DNA from 3 places in the Streptomyces sp. NPDC101165 genome. Region 3 is predicted to be linked to each of the others. Evidence: riboswitches for the same ligand, from Rfam matches in the RefSeq annotation. Region 3 holds a riboswitch; each other region holds the start of a gene.
What was found. A riboswitch is a leader RNA that binds a small molecule or an ion and turns the genes downstream of it on or off. The one in region 3 is predicted to bind thiamine pyrophosphate.

Region 1 (5,249 bases), on a different contig from region 3:
GGGATCGGGGTCTCACCGTCTCCCTCCACGATCAGCGCCGAGGTCTGCAGGGGCCCGAGCGAGAACGTCCGCCACGCCGGTCCCGACTCCTCCCGGCTCCTCAGACCCCGCAGCGCCCTCGCCGAGCGTCTGCGCACCCGGAACCACGCGTCCTGCAAGGGCTGTTGGAACAGCACCGCGAACAGCATGCCGATGACCGCACCGACAACTCCGTTGGCAACATCGATCCCACCCACACGGGAGACCTTAGGGATCTTGTGCGCCCCGGGCGGCATCGTTCTCCTTCCGTTACGGCGCCCGCCCGTCGCCGGGATCCGGCAGCTGGATGACCGCGATGCCTCCCGTCCGAGCAACTGCCAGGCGGGTGCCGTCGGGATGCAGCGCCGCGACCGGGGTCGGGACGTGGGTGGCTCCGTAGGCCCCTTCCCGGCGTGCCACAGCCACCTCCGGCCATTCCGCCAGGACTGCGCCGGTGGTGATGTCGATCAGCCGGGGATGCCCATGCAGCGCGACGACTCTGCTGCCCCCCGCGAGCAGCGTGCCGACCTTGAACTCGACTCGGCTCCGGTGCATCCATCGACGCTCGGACAGGGACCAGACACCGAGCTCCCGAGGGCCCAGAGCGGGCATCTCTTCGTCATCGAGGAACTCCTCACCGGTCGCAACCACCAAGCGATCACGGTCGAGCCAGCACGCCGACTCCACCTCGGCGTCGATGCCCGGCTCCATCGGCAGCACTCCGGGCCCGTCCAGTGCGGCCGGGTCCGTCAGCGCGGCTTCCAGATCGAAGACCTCGGCAATGCCGTACGGATGCCACACCCAGCCGGCCACGAGCAGATGCCTGCCGTCCGGACTCACCGACAGCCGGGAGTGGAAGACGTCCTTGTCTCCCCGTGGGCCCGAAGTCAGGCGCTTCCCCGACTCCACCTCCTCGATGTGGAGGACGTTGTACTCCTCCGGGCAGTGAACCAGGATCTCTCGCCCGTCCGGCAGAACTCCCAGCGCGACGGGGTAGTCGAAGTCGTCGGCGTGGTGAATGCTGCGCGTCAGTTCACGGACGACGTACGAGCCCCGGACCAGCAGAGCCCTGGTCCCGCGCTCGGCGTAGACGACGCTGTGGCGGCCGGAGGAGGAGACGACGCTTCTGTCGAACACCGGTCCGTAGCCCGTGTCCGTCCGCTGCTCCACACCGGCGGAGTTCCAGGCGCGGCCACCCACCGGGTCGACCAGAGTGTCGTCCTGCCAGACCAGCGACTGTGCCGGAGCCGTCGTCTCCAGCAACACCACAGGTCTCATCCCCAACCCCCCTGTTTCACCGACCGGTGCCGGCGCTGCTCTCCGGGCATCGGGCCCGAGGAGCAGCGCCCACCCGCGTGCGTCAGTCCGCCAGCGGCAGGTACACCCGGTTGCCCGCGGCCGCGAACTCCTTCGACTTCTGGGCCATGCCCTCTTCGATCTCGGCCTTGCTGCCGCCGTGTTCGCGGCGGATGTCCTGCGAGATCTTCATGCTGCAGAACTTCGGCCCGCACATGGAGCAGAAGTGGGCCGTCTTGGCGGGCTCGGCCGGCAGCGTCTCGTCGTGGAACTCCCGTGCCGTGTCCGGGTCCAGGGCGAGGTTGAACTGGTCCTCCCACCGGAACTCGAAGCGGGCGTCGGACAGCGCGTCGTCCCACTCCTGCGCACCGGGGTGCCCCTTGGCGAGATCGGCCGCGTGGGCGGCGATCTTGTAGGTGATGACGCCGGTCTTGACGTCGTCACGGTTGGGCAGGCCCAGGTGCTCCTTGGGCGTGACGTAGCAGAGCATCGCCGTGCCCCACCAGGCGATCATCGCGGCGCCGATACCGGAGGTGATGTGGTCGTACGCCGGAGCGACGTCCGTGGTCAGCGGGCCGAGCGTATAGAACGGAGCCTCATCGCAGATCTCCTGCTGAAGGTCGATGTTCTCCTTGATCTTGTGCATCGGGACGTGTCCCGGGCCCTCGATCATGGTCTGTACGTTGAAACGCTTGGCGATCCGGTTGAGTTCCCCGAGCGTCCGCAGCTCCGCGAACTGCGCCTCGTCGTTGGCGTCCGCGATCGAGCCCGGCCGGAGGCCGTCGCCGAGCGAGTACGTGACGTCGTAGGCGGCGAGGATCTCGCAGAGCTCCTCGAAGTTCTCGTACAGGAACGACTCCCTGTGGTGCGCGAGGCACCACGCGGCCATGATCGAGCCGCCGCGCGAGACGATGCCCGTCTTGCGGTTGGCGGTGAGCGGCACGTACGGCAGGCGCACGCCCGCGTGGACGGTCATGTAGTCCACGCCCTGCTCGGCCTGCTCGATGACCGTGTCCTTGTAGATCTCCCAGGTCAGTTCCTCGGCCTTGCCGTCGACCTTCTCCAGTGCCTGGTAGAGCGGCACCGTGCCGATGGGGACGGGGGAGTTGCGCAGCACCCACTCGCGGGTCGTGTGGATGTTGCGACCGGTGGAGAGGTCCATGACCGTGTCGGCGCCCCAGCGGGTCGCCCAGGTCATCTTCTCGACCTCCTCCTCGATGGAGGACGTGACCGCGGAGTTGCCGATGTTGGCGTTGACCTTCACCAGGAACCGCTTGCCGATGATCATCGGCTCGATCTCCGGGTGGTTGACGTTGGCCGGGAGCACCGCGCGGCCCGCCGCGATCTCCTCGCGGACCACCTCGGGATCAACGTTCTCGCGGACGGCCACGAACTCCATCTCGGGCGTGATCTCGCCGCGGCGGGCGTACGCGAGCTGGGTGACGGCCGTGCCGTCACGGCCCCGGCGCGGCTGACGCGGACGTCCGGGGAAGACCGCATCCAGGTTGCGCAGCCCGCCGCGCGGTGAGGTGTGCTTGATCCCGTCGTCCTCAGGTCGGACGGGACGACCGGCGTACTCCTCGGTGTCGCCGCGGGCGATGATCCAGTTCTCCCGCAGCGGCGCCAGGCCCCTGCGGACGTCGGTGTCGACGAGTGGATCGGTGTACGGGCCTGATGTGTCGTACAGCGTGACCGACTGCCCGTTGGTGAGGTGCACCTGGCGAACCGGCACGCGCAGGTCGGGGCGGGTGCCCTCGACGTACGCCTTGTGCCAGCCGATGGACTTCCCGGCCTCCTGGGACTTCTCGTCCTGAACGGAGGCAGGCGTGCGTGCGTCCTTGTTGGTCATGAGACCTACTCCCTACGCCGGCATTACCCGGTAACAGGTTCGGCGGTCGACGCAGCGGCTTCCGTCTGCCGATGTTTCCCGTGAAACCACGTTCCACGTGAAACATCGCGAATACGGAGGTCAGCGCCCTCTCAGCCCGGTGCTCCGAGCTCCCGCGTGTGCAAAGGTGCCTCCACGCTAGCGTCAATTCGGGCGCGGTGAACAGAGGGCCCCTGGCGTTCTTGCGATGATCTGGCGGTGACCACCATGGAGCAGTACCCGTACCCGCCCTCCGAACCGCCGGGCGCAGGCGGCTCCGGACAGGACGGCGGACACGGCCATGGCGGCCACGGGCACCAGCACGCTCCGGGCTCCGGACACGGCCACTCGCACGGGCACAGCCACAGCCACGGACCCGCCGCGCCGGTCTCGAAGCATCTGCGTAAGGTCATCGCGGCGATCCTGATCCCGTTCACGGCCGCGGTCGTGGTCGGCCTGGTGGTGCTCTGGCCCGGGGGAGCCCCACCGCACGAGCGCACGGGCGTCGGCTTCGACCGCCAGACGCAGCAGGCCACGGTCACCAAGGTGGTCGAGGTGAGCTGCAAGTCGGTGAACGCCTCGAGTGGCACCTCGACCGGCAACGCCTCCACCGCCGAGGGCAACTCGGCGCAGCAGCAGGCGAAAGGTACCTGCAAGAAGGCGACAGTCCGGGTCGGCACCGGCAACGACCAGGGCCGTACGTTCACCGAGATCGTGCAGCCGGACCAGTCACGACAGTTGCGCGAGGACGAGAAGGTCGTGGTCGCCTACGAGCCCTCGGCGCCGAAGGACCTGCAGTACTCCGTCACCGATGTGAACCGTCAGTTCCCGATGGCACTGCTCGCGGGGATCTTCGCGCTGGCCGTCGTCGTGGTGGGCCGGCTGCGCGGTGTCATGGCTCTGGTCGCGCTGGCCGTCAGCTTCCTGGTGCTGACGCTCTTCATCCTGCCCGCGATCCTGCAGGGCTCGAATCCACTGCTGGTGGCCGTCGTCGGATCCAGTGCGATCATGCTCATCGCGCTCTACATGTGCCATGGACTGTCGGCCCGTACGTCGGTGGCGGTGCTCGGCACGCTGGCCTCCCTCATGCTGATCGGCTTCCTCGGCTCGGAGTTCATCGACTGGGCCGCGCTCACCGGCAACACGGACGACAGCACCGGTCTGATCCACGGCCTGTACCCGTCGATCGACATGAGCGGGCTGCTGCTGGCCGGCGTCATCATCGGTTCGCTCGGTGTCCTGGACGATGTGACGGTGACCCAGACATCGGCGGTCTGGGAACTGCACGAGGCCAATCCGGCGATGGGCTGGCGCGGGCTGTACCGGGCGGGCATCCGGATCGGCCGCGACCACATCGCCTCGGTGGTCAACACCCTCGTCCTCGCCTACGCCGGTGCCGCGCTGCCGCTGCTGCTGCTGTTCTCGATCGCGCAGAGCAGCGTGGGCACGGTCGCCAACAGCGAGCTGGTGGCCGAGGAGATCGTGCGCACGCTGGTGGGTTCGATCGGTCTGGTCGCCTCCGTCCCGGTCACCACCGCGCTCGCCGCCCTGGTGGTGTCGGCCGACCGGCCGGCACCGGCCGCGGCGGCCGCCGCCGGGGCACAGCCCGTTCCGGCACGCGGCGGCAGGGGCCGGCGCCGGAAGCGGTGAAGGAACCCGGCGGAGACCGGACCCACCGAAGAAGCGTTCCTGCACAGCTGCACGCGGCATGGCGGAGCGCTTGGCGCCCCGTTGCCGCAACGTCTCAGCCGGCGCTCTGTTCCTCGGCCAGGATGCGGTCCAGGGCCTCGTCGAGATGGGCGTCGAAGTCGGCCAGCGCGCCCTCCTGCCCGAGCGGCACGAGCTTGTCCGTGCGGTCGAGGAAGGCCACGAGCGGCGGAGCCGAGGAGCGGAACAGGGCCTGGTCGCCGCCGACCTGAAGCCGGATCAGCACCTCGCCCAGGACCTCGGCGTCGACGGGGGCGATGTGCACGTCCCCCTCGCCGCACGGCCGTCCGACCCCGTCGATCAGCAGCTCGCGACCGAAGGCCCAGGTCACCGGGGCATCACCGGGCAGATGGAAGGTCAG
Region 2 (5,249 bases), on a different contig from region 3:
GCCCGGTTCTCACCTCGGCGTACGGCGATGAGCTGGCCCTCCTTGACCAGCTGCCGCACACGTGTCACCTCGACGTCGAGCATCTCGGCGATGTCGGGGAGGGTGAGCCAGGCGGGGACGAGAGCATCGATCTTTGCGTCAATCTCGGTCACGGGAACAAGCCTGCCATCCCCCACCGACAGTCGGAAGTCAGGCCGGTCCACCTGGGAGGACGTGCCTAGTCGGCGGTGGCGTCCTTCAGGGGCCGCGCCGGGTCGGTCAGCGCCTCGGGATCCATGCGCCGGCCCGCCTCGATCAGTCGGCGGCCCTGGGCCAGATCACGCGGTCGGCCCACGGCCAGCAGGGCCACCAGCCGGTCCTCGCGCAGCCAGCAGACGGTCCAGGCCGGGCCCGCCGGGTCGCCGCGCCACACCATGCGGTCGGCCGCGGGGTGGTGGCCGGCGTACTGGACGAAGCGGCCGAACTGCTCGGACCAGAAGTACGGCACCGGGTCGTAGACCGCGGGGGTCTCGCCCAGGACGTTCGCTGCGACCGTGCGCGGGCCCTGCAGGGCGTTGTCCCAGTGGTGGACCAGCAGCCGGGTGCCGTACCGGGCCGAGGGGAAGGAGGCACAGTCGCCGACCGCGTACACGTCCTCGACGGAGGTGCGCAGGTGGGCGTCGGCCACGACCTCGCCGTGCGCGCCCAGCTCGATGCCGGAGCCGGCCAGCCAGGCGGTGGCGGGGCGCGCGCCGATGCCGACCACGACGGCGTCCGCGGGCAGCCGCGTGCCGTCGGTGAGCACCACCGCGCCCGGCTCGACGCGCTCCACGCGCGCGTGGGTGCGCAGCTCGGTGCCGCTGTCGGCGTACCAGGCGGCCATCGGGGCGGCCACCTCGGGCGGGAGCGCGCCCGCGAGCGGCCGGTCGGCGGCCTCGACGACGGTCACCGCGCAGCCCGCCTCGCGGGCCGCCGTGGCGAACTCGGCGCCGATCCAGCCGGCGCCGACGACCACGATGGCGTGCTGCCGGGCGAGCACCGGCCGCAGCCGCTCGGCGTCGTCGAGGGTGCGCAGCAGGTGCACACCGGGCACGCCCTCGGTGCCCGGCAGCGTGATCGGTTCGGCGCCGGTGGCGAGGACCAGCACGTCGTACGGGACGGGCCCGGCCTCGGTGTCCAGCTCGTGGTCGCCGGGGCGCACGCCCAGCACCTCGCAGCCGAGCCGCAGTTCGACGCCGAGCGACTCGAAGTCGACGTCGAAGGCGGAGCCCTCGGCCTTGCCGAGCAGCACGGCCTTGGACAGCGGCGGCCGGTCGTACGGCTGGTGGGGCTCCGCGCCGATCAGCGTGACGGTGCCCGTGAAGCCGTGCTCGCGCAGGGCGACCGCGGTCTGCACCCCGGCCATACCCGCGCCCGCGACGACCACGCGCCGCCCCTGTGACGTGCCCTGCTGTGGTGTCTGCTCGCTCACCCGATCACCATAGACAATTGACAATTCGTCAGTCAGCGGGCGTGCTCGGTGACCTGTTCCACAACGCTGGTCCCGGCGCCCTGCCGGGACTCCCACTCCCAGGTCTCCTCCAGCCGCACCCGCCCGCCCGGCAGCTCCACGACGGTGGACACGCAGTGCCCCGAGGAGGTCGTCCCGTCGTGCCCCAGCTGCACGTACCGGAAGTCCAGCCGGTCGCCCCGCCGGGTGCCGACCAAGTGGCCGCGCACGACGTCGCCACCCGTGTACTCCGCCCAGATCTCGCCGTCCTTCTCGTGGTACGCGAACCGGGTGCGGGTACCCACCTGACCTGGGGCCTGGTCCGCCACGGGGGCCAGGATCAGTCCGTCGAGCGAGCGGGCCATGGACCGGGGCTCCCTTACGAGTGACGAGCGCTGCGGGCTAGGGTGGCCACCGTACAAGCACTCGCGGGAGCCCGGACGCACCGGGCTGAGAGGGAGGCTGGCGGCCTCCGACCGTACGAACCTGATCCGGGTCATGCCGGCGAAGGGAGGGGCTGGACGCCCATGTCGTCACGTACGTCCGACGTCCTCGTCATCGGGGGCGGAATCATCGGCCTGGTCACGGCCTGGCGGGCCGCGCAGCGCGGGCTCGTCACGGCCGTGGTGGACCCCGAGCCCGGCGGCGGCGCCGCGCGGGTCGCGGCGGGGATGCTGGCCGCGGTCACCGAACTGCACTACGGCGAGGAGACACTGCTCGCCCTGAACCTGGAGTCCGCCCGCCGCTACCCGGACTTCGCGGCCGAGCTGACCGAGCTGACCGGCCACGACCTCGGCTACCGCCGCTGCGGCACGCTCGCCGTCGCGCTCGACGCCGACGACCGCGCCCACCTGCGCGAACTGCACACGCTCCAGCAGCGTTCCGGCCTGGAGTCGGAGTGGCTGTCCGGGCGGGAGTGCCGGCGTCTGGAGCCGATGCTCGCGCCCGGGGTGCGCGGCGGGCTGCGGGTCGACGGCGACCACCAGATCGACCCGAGGCGGCTGGCCTCCGCCCTGCTGACCGCGTGCGAGCGGGCCGGAGTGGTCTTCCACCGGTCCTGGGCCGAGCGGCTCGACGTCGCACGGGACCGGGCCACCGGGGTCACCACGGAGGACGGCACCGCGCTGAGCGCGGACCAGGTCGTCCTCGCCGGCGGCAGCCTGAGCGGACGGCTCGCGGGCGTCCCGGACGACGTACTGCCCCCCGTGCGACCGGTGAAGGGCCAGGTGCTGCGGCTGACCGTGCCGCGCCGGTACGCCCCCTTCCTGAACCGCACCGTGCGGGCGATGGTGCGCGGCAGCCATGTCTACCTGGTGCCCCGGGAGAACGGCGAGCTGGTCGTCGGCGCCACCAGCGAGGAGCTGGGCTGGGACACGACCGTCACCGCCGGGGGCGTGTACGAGCTGCTGCGCGACGCCCATGAGCTGGTGCCGGGGATCACCGAGCTGCCCCTCACCGAGACCCGGGCGGGGCTGCGTCCCGGTTCCCCGGACAACGCGCCGCTGCTCGGCCCGTCCGGGCTCGACGGGCTGCTGCTGGCCACCGGGCACTACCGCAACGGGGTACTGCTCACGCCGGTCACCGGGGACGTGATGGCGGAGCTGCTGGTCGGCGGTGAGCTGCCCGAGGAGGCTCGTCCGTTCACGCCGAAGCGCTTCGGCGCCGCACTCATGGAGCAGCCCGCATGAACCTCTCCGTCACCATCTCCGTGAACGGGGCGCGCCACGAGGTCGCCCCGGGCACCGCGCTGGACGCCCTCGTGAAGACCCTCACCGTGGCGCCCTCCGGGGTGGCCGCCGCCGTCAACGAAACCGTCGTCCCGCGCGCGCAGTGGCCGACCACGGCCCTCGCCGAGGGCGACCGTGTCGAAGTCCTCACCGCCGTCCAAGGAGGCTGACCCATGGCCGACGATCCCTTCGTCCTCGGCGGTGTGCCCCTCGGCTCCCGGCTGATCATGGGCACCGGCGGCGCACCGAGCCTGGACGTGCTGGAGCGGGCGCTGGTCGCCTCCGGCACGGAGCTGACCACGGTGGCCATGCGGCGGGTCGACCCCTCGGTGCACGGCTCGGTGCTGTCGGTGCTGGAGAAGCTGGGCATCAAGGTGCTGCCGAACACGGCGGGCTGTTTCACCGCCGGGGAGGCCGTGCTGACCGCCCGGCTGGCCCGGGAGGCGCTGGGCACCGACCTGATCAAGCTGGAGGTCATCGCCGACGAGCGGACGCTGCTGCCGGACCCGGTGGAGCTGCTGGAGGCGGCGGAGACGCTGGTCGACGACGGGTTCACGGTGCTGCCGTACACCAATGACGACCCCGTGCTCGCGCGGAAGCTGGAGGACGTGGGCTGTGCGGCGGTGATGCCGCTGGGCTCGCCGATCGGCTCCGGGCTCGGGATCCGCAACCCGCACAACTTCCAGCTGATCGTGGAGCACGCGCGCGTGCCGGTGATCCTGGACGCGGGGGCCGGTACGGCATCGGACGTGGCGCTGGCGATGGAGCTGGGGTGCGCGGGTGTGATGCTCGCCTCGGCCGTCACCCGGGCGCAGGAGCCGGAGACGATGGCCTCCGCCATGAAGCACGCGGTGGAGGCGGGGCGGCTGGCCCGGCTGGCCGGGCGGATCCCGCGCAGGCACTTCGCGGAGGCCTCCTCCCCGGCCGAGGGCCGCGCGCACCTGGATCCGGAGCGCCCCGCTTTCTGAGGCAGGCCCTGGCCGGGTGCCGCGAGGGTCACAGCTCTGCTGCAGTCCGTCCCCGGAACGGCCGAGCGCGCGGGACTGTCGGTCACCCCTCGTACACTCGCCTGCGTGGATACGACCCTTCAGGACCCCCTCGTCGGGCAGGTGCTCGACGGACGCTATCGCGTCGATGCGCGGATCGCGGTCGGTGGGATGGCCACGGTCTACCGGGCCCTGGACACCCGCCTGGACCGCGTTCTCGCGCTCAAGGTGATGCACCCGACCCTGGCGGCCGACGGGTCGTTCGTGGAGCGGTTCATCCGGGAGGCCAAGTCGGTCGCCCGGCTGGCCCACCCCAATGTGGTGCAGGTCTTCGACCAGGGGACCGACGGGTCGTACGTGTACCTGGCGATGGAGTACGTCGCCGGGTGCACCCTGCGGGACGTGCTGCGCGAGCGGGGCGCGCTGCAGCCGCGGGCCGCGCTGGACATCCTGGAGCCCGTGCTGGCCGCGCTCGGCGCCGCGCACCGGGCCGGGTTCGTGCACCGGGACATGAAGCCCGAGAACGTGTTGATAGGGGACGACGGCCGGGTCAAGGTCGCCGACTTCGGGCTCGTGCGGTCCGTGGACACCGTGACCAGCACGACGGGTGCCGTGCTCGGGACCGTGTCGTACCTCGCGCCCGAGCAGATAGAACAGGGCACCGCCGATCCGCGCGTCGACGTGTACGCGTGCGGTGTCGTCCTCTACGAGATGCTGACCGGCGGCCGGCCGCACTCCGGGGACTCCCCCGCGCAGGTGTTGTACAAGCACATCCACGAGGACGTGCCGCAGCCCTCGGCGCTGGTGCCGGGGCTGCCGCACGAGCTGGACGAGCTGGTGGCCTCGGCCACCGCGCGCACCCCGGACGTCCGGCCGCAGGACGCGGCGGCGCTGCTCGGCCAGGTGCTGCGGGCGCGGGCCGGTCTGAGCGCCGAGCAGCTGGACGCGCGGCCGCCGCAGGCGCTGTCCGCGGAGCACGACAACGCCGAGGACCGTACGAGCGTGATCCCGCGGTCGCTGACCGTGCCCCGGCTGCTGCCCGTCAACGAGGACGAGGACCCGGCGGCG
Region 3 (5,249 bases):
CCCTGAGCAGCGTCGACTTTCCGCTGCCGCTGGGTCCGAGCACACACACCACCTCGTGCTCGGCGACGTCGAGGTCGACCGCGTCGAGCACGGGCCGCCCGCCGAGGCGCACGGTCGCGTCCGCAAGGCTCAGCAGCATCAGAACTCCCCCGTACGGTCGGTGCGCAGCCGCTCCAGGACCAGCAGGGCCGCCGCGCACACCACCATCAGAATCGTCGACAGGGCCATCGCCTGCCCGTAGTTGAGGTCCCCGGGCCGGCTCAGCAGCCGGGCCACGGCGACCGGGAGCGTCGGATTGTCGGGCCGGGCGATGAACACGGTCGCCCCGAACTCCCCGAGAGACACGGCGAACGCGAACCCGGCCGCGATCAGCAGGGCCCGCCGCACCAACGGCAGGTCGACCTCGCGCCACACCCGCCAGGGCGAGGCCCCGAGCACGGCCGCCGCCTCCCTGAGCCGTCCGTCCACCGCCCGCAGCACGGGCAGCATCGTCCGTACGACGAAGGGAGCGCCCACCAGCGCCTGCGCGAGCGGTACGAGGATCCAGGACTGCCTCAGATCCAGTGGTGGCCTGTCCAGTGAGATGAGGAAGCCGAAGCCGACGGTCACGGCGGAGATGCCGAGGGGCAGCATGAGCAGCGCGTCGAAGCCGCGCACCAGCCGGCCGGCGTCCCTGCGGGCCAGCGCGGCGGCCGCGAGGCCGCCGATCAGCACGGCGATGGCGGTGGCGGTGGCGGCGTACTCGAGCGAGGTCCACACGGCGTGCAGCGGCGCCACGAGGAAGGTGCCGCCGTCGGCGTCGGTCAGCGCGCGGTAGTAGCCGAAGCCCGGCGCGTCGAGGGAGCGCCGCACGAGCACGGCGAGCGGCAGGACCAGCAGCAGGGCCGCGGTGACCAGGACCCCGGCGAGCAGCGCCCACTGCCCGGCGCCGCGCGGCCGGCGGGCGGTCGCCTTCGGGTCGACGAGCCGCAGGGCGGTCTCCCGCCGTCGTACCGTCCAGGCGTGCACGGCGAGGATCGCGCCCACCGCGACGAACTGGACGAGGGTGAGGACGGCGGCCGTGGACAGGTCGAAGATCTCCGAGGTCTGGCGGTAGATCTCCACTTCGAGGGTGGAGAAGGTGGGCCCGCCGAGGATCTGCACCACGCCGAAGGAGGTGAAGGTGAACAGGAACACCATCAGCGCGGCGGCGGCCACGGCGGGTGCGAGGGCGGGCAGCGTCACCTTCCGCCAGGCGCGCAGCGGGGACGCGCCGAGCATCCGGGCGGCCTGCTCCTGCCGGGGGTCGAGCTGGGCCCACAGCCCGCCGACCGTGCGGACGACCACCGCGTAGTTGAAGAAGACGTGCGCCAGCAGGATCGCCCACACGGTGGTGTCGAGCCGTACGCCCCACAGGTCGTCGAGGAGCCCGCCGCGGCCGACGAGCGCGAGGAACGCCGTGCCGACGACGACGGTCGGCAGCACGAAGGGGACCGTGACGACGGCCCGCAGCAGCTGTCTGCCCGGGAAGTCCAGGCGGGCGAAGACATAGGCGGCGGGCAGGGCGAGCAGCAGGGTGAGCGCGGTGGAGGCGAGCGCCTGCCAGGCGGTGAACCAGAGCACGTGCCGGATGTCGGGCTGGGTGACGACGTCCGCCATCCGTCCGAACTGCCAGACGCCGTCCACCTTCAGCCCGCGTGCGACGATCGCGGCGACGGGCCAGGCGAAGAAGACGGCGAAGAACGCGACGGGCAGGGCCAGGAGCCCCAGCCGCGCCGCGCTCCCGCGCGTTCGCCCCTCGGCTACTTCAGTACGAGCGACGTCCACGACTTGACCCACTGGTCGCGGTTGGCGGCGATCTTGCCGGGGGCCATGGTCTCGGGCTCCTTGGCGGCCGGCCCGTACTTCGTGAAGTCGTCGGGCACCGCGGCGCCCTGCACCACCGGGTACACGAACATGTTCAGCGGCATGTCCTGCTGGAACTCCTTGGAGAGCAGGAAGTCGATGAACGCCTTGGCGCCCTTGGTGTTCTTCGCGTTGCTCAGCAGCCCGGCGAACTCGATCTGCCGGAAGCAGGTGCCGGTGGCGACGCCGGTCGGGGCGGTGCTGGGCCGCTTCTTGGCGTAGATCACCTCGGCGGGCGGGGAGGAGGCGTACGACACCACGAGCGGCCGGTCGCCGCCCGCCTTCTTGCCCTCGGACGAGCCGGAGAACTCCTGGCGGTAGGCCTGCTCCCAGCCGTCGACGACCTTGACGCCGTTGGCCTTGAGCTTCTTCCAGTAGTCCTGCCATCCGTTGTCGCCGTACTGCGCGGCGCTGCCGAGCAGGAACCCGAGGCCGGGTGAGGAGGTGGCCGCGTTCTCGGTGACGAGGAGGTTCTTGTACGCGGGCTTGGCAAGGTCGGCGAAGGTCTGCGGCGGGGTCAGCTTGTGCTCGCTGAAGTAGGCCTTGTCGTAGTTGACGCAGATGTCGCCGTAGTCGACCGGCGTGACCCGGTGCTTGTCCTGGTCGAGCTGGTAGGCGGCGCCGACGGTGCCGAGGCCCTTCGCCTCGTAGGGCTGGAACAGCCCGTTGTCGAGAGCCCGGGACAGCAGGGTGTTGTCGACGCCGAAGAAGACGTCGCCCTGCGGGTTGTCCTTGGTCAGGATCGCCTTGTTGACCGCCTGGCCGGCATCGCCGCCCGGCAGTACCCGGACCTTGTAGCCGGACTGCTTCTCGAAGTCCTTGAGCACGTTCTTGGAGACGGCCCACGAGTCGTGGCTGACGAGGGTCACGGTCTTGGAGTCCGCCGAGCCCTTGCCGTCCGTCGATCCGCACGCGGACAAGGTGAGCAGGCCGAGGCCGACCGCCGCGGCCACGAGGGTCTTGGTGTGCACGTGAGTTGTCCTCCTGGGGGTTGGCCAGGAAGAACGCGGCCCTGCCCGGTCCTTCTGGGAAGAACCCGGGCAGGGCACGACAGCATGAGTGGTGACCGAACTTCCTACCCAGAATGACCTGGGCGAGGTTCAGAGGGTCTGCGGCCCGTATGCCGCACTCTCAGCGCTGTGGCGCTCCCCTGTCGGAATATGAAGATGTGATGAGACCTGATCGAACGCAGCCAGATTACCGCTCGGTGGCCGCGAGCTGACCACACGCCCCGTCGATCTCCTGCCCGCGGGTGTCCCGGACGGTGACCGGGACACCGTGGGCGGCGATGGCCTCCACGAACGCCTTCTCGTCCTCGGGGCGCGAGGCGGTCCACTTGGACCCCGGCGTCGGGTTCAGCGGAATCAGGTTGACGTGCACGGGCTTGCCCCTGAGCAGCCGCCCGAGCCGGTCACCGCGCCAGGCCTGGTCGTTGATGTCGCGGATGAGCGCATACTCGATCGACAGCCGGCGCCCGGACTTCTCGACGTACTCGAACCCGGCGTCCAGCACCTCGCGCACCTTCCACCGCGTGTTCACGGGGACGAGGGTGTCGCGCAGCTCGTCGTCGGGGGCGTGCAGGGAGATCGCGAGCCGGCACTTGAAGCCCTCGTCGGCGAGCCGGTGGATGGCGGGCACGAGCCCGACCGTCGAGACCGTGATCCCGCGCTGCGAGAGCCCGAGCCCGTCCGGCGCGGGATCGGTGAGCGCGCGGATGGCCCCCACGACCCGGTTGTAGTTGGCGAGCGGCTCGCCCATGCCCATGAAGACGATGTTGGAAAGCCGCGCGGGCCCACCGGGCACTTCCCCGTCCCGCAGCGCCCGCATGCCGTCCACGATCTGGTGGACGATCTCGGCGGTCGACAGATTCCGGTCGAGCCCCGCCTGCCCGGTGGCACAGAAGGGGCAGTTCATCCCACACCCGGCCTGCGAGCTGATGCACATGGTCACCCGGTCCGGGTACCGCATCAGCACCGACTCCACGAGCGTGCCGTCGAACAGCCGCCACAGCGTCTTGCGGGTCGTCCCCTGGTCGGTGGACAGATTCCGGACGACGGTCATCAGCTCTGGGAACAGCGCCTCGCGCAGTCTGTCCCGCGAACCGGCCGGGATGTCGGTCCACTGCTCGGGGTCGTGCGCGTACCGCGCGAAGTAGTGCTGCGAGAGCTGCTTGGCACGAAACGGCTTCTCGCCGACCTCGGCCACCGCCTCCTTGCGCTGGGCGGGCGTGAGGTCGGCAAGGTGCCGCGGCGGCTTCTTGGCTCCGCGCGGGGCTACGAAAGTGAGTTCTCCGGGCTTAGGCATGGCCTTACCAGTGTCGCAGATCCAATTGGGTGGCCTGCGGCTGTCGCTCACTACGACTGTCGTCACCGGCCGTCACCGAGCGGCTTCGGCCGGCGGCGACTTCCTCAGGCCACCATCGTCACGGCAGGTGCACCCCTCACGGAGTGGTCCTCGGCCTGCAGCTCGAACCAAATGGTCTTGCCCGTCCCTGTCCGGATGTTGCCCCAGGCATCGGCGAGCAGGTCGAGCAGTTCCGTGCCGCGGCCGCCTTCCGCGTCCGAGTCGACCGCGGTGTGCACAGGACCGGAGGGCTCGGTGTCCTCGACCTCGCACAGCAGGCGGGAGTGACGCAGTCGCAGGTTGAGCCTGAGCGGGCCGCGCGTATGCCGCAGGGCGTTGGTGACCAGTTCGCTGACCAGAAGCTCGGCCGTGTCGGACAGGTCGTCCAGCGCCCAGTCGCTCAGTTGCGCGGTCACCAGACGGCGGGCTCGGCGGGCCGAGGTCAGTTCCCGCTGCAGGGGCCAGGAGGCGTCCCAGACGGTGGCGCGGCCGCGCGGCGCATCCAGCGGTCGCAGTGGCGCGAGCGTGCGGGACCAGAGGGCCCACTGCCTGGCGAGCCACGAGGATGGAGTGGCATGAGAGGACCGATCTCCCCGGCGAGAGCCGATGGCGTGGCCGATGGCCTGGATAACCATGAGATCTGTCCTTTCTGGGCAGCGGCGGTGGGTCCGCCGGTGGATGCGCTTGGCGTGCGCCAGGCGCTATATGTAGCAGTCGCTACACCTAAAATATATACGAAGCGGTTGCTACAGTAAAGACCTGCCCAAAAGTGAATTTACGGACAGATGGAAGTTGCAGCCCTCACGCCCCCAGGAGCCCGCATGCCTCGCCCGCCCGATCCGGCCAAGCGGCGCGACCTTCTCGACCGGGTCCGCGAGTACGTGATGCGCAACGGCCTCGCGGACCTCTCCCTGCGCCCGCTGGCCAAGGCCCTGGGCACCAGCGACCGCATGCTCCTGTACTACTTCGGCAGCAAGGAACGGATGATCGCCGAAGCCCTCGCCATCTACGAGCGCCGGCCC

Region 1: it holds a riboswitch for thiamine pyrophosphate, as region 3 does, so the genes downstream of both, thiC (phosphomethylpyrimidine synthase ThiC) here and ACIRVH_RS34065 (thiamine ABC transporter substrate binding subunit) in region 3, are expected to answer to the same signal.
Region 2: it holds a riboswitch for thiamine pyrophosphate, as region 3 does, so the genes downstream of both, thiO (glycine oxidase ThiO) here and ACIRVH_RS34065 (thiamine ABC transporter substrate binding subunit) in region 3, are expected to answer to the same signal.

What each region holds. Positions count from the first base shown of each region.
Region 1 is NZ_JBIWPG010000006.1:343,197-348,445, reverse strand. It holds gene ACIRVH_RS15400 (hypothetical protein) at 1-236, opposite strand, end outside; gene ACIRVH_RS15395 (hypothetical protein) at 289-1,296, opposite strand; gene thiC (phosphomethylpyrimidine synthase ThiC) at 1,379-3,163, opposite strand; TPP riboswitch at 3,156-3,329, opposite strand; gene ACIRVH_RS15385 (YibE/F family protein) at 3,410-4,831, shown strand; gene ACIRVH_RS15380 (SsgA family sporulation/cell division regulator) at 4,926-5,249, opposite strand, start outside.
Region 2 is NZ_JBIWPG010000008.1:385,102-390,350, reverse strand. It holds gene ACIRVH_RS19875 (Rv2175c family DNA-binding protein) at 1-152, opposite strand, end outside; gene ACIRVH_RS19870 (NAD(P)/FAD-dependent oxidoreductase) at 218-1,450, opposite strand; gene ACIRVH_RS19865 (hypothetical protein) at 1,483-1,833, opposite strand; TPP riboswitch at 1,887-1,998, shown strand; gene thiO (glycine oxidase ThiO) at 1,996-3,156, shown strand; gene thiS (sulfur carrier protein ThiS) at 3,153-3,365, shown strand; gene ACIRVH_RS19850 (thiazole synthase) at 3,369-4,163, shown strand; gene pknB (Stk1 family PASTA domain-containing Ser/Thr kinase) at 4,269-5,249, shown strand, end outside.
Region 3 is NZ_JBIWPG010000019.1:61,942-67,190, reverse strand. It holds gene ACIRVH_RS34075 (ABC transporter ATP-binding protein) at 1-139, opposite strand, end outside; gene ACIRVH_RS34070 (ABC transporter permease) at 139-1,740, opposite strand; gene ACIRVH_RS34065 (thiamine ABC transporter substrate binding subunit) at 1,782-2,855, opposite strand; TPP riboswitch at 2,939-3,046, opposite strand; gene rlmN (23S rRNA (adenine(2503)-C(2))-methyltransferase RlmN) at 3,082-4,188, opposite strand; gene ACIRVH_RS34055 (ATP-binding protein) at 4,293-4,862, opposite strand; gene ACIRVH_RS34050 (TetR/AcrR family transcriptional regulator) at 5,049-5,249, shown strand, end outside.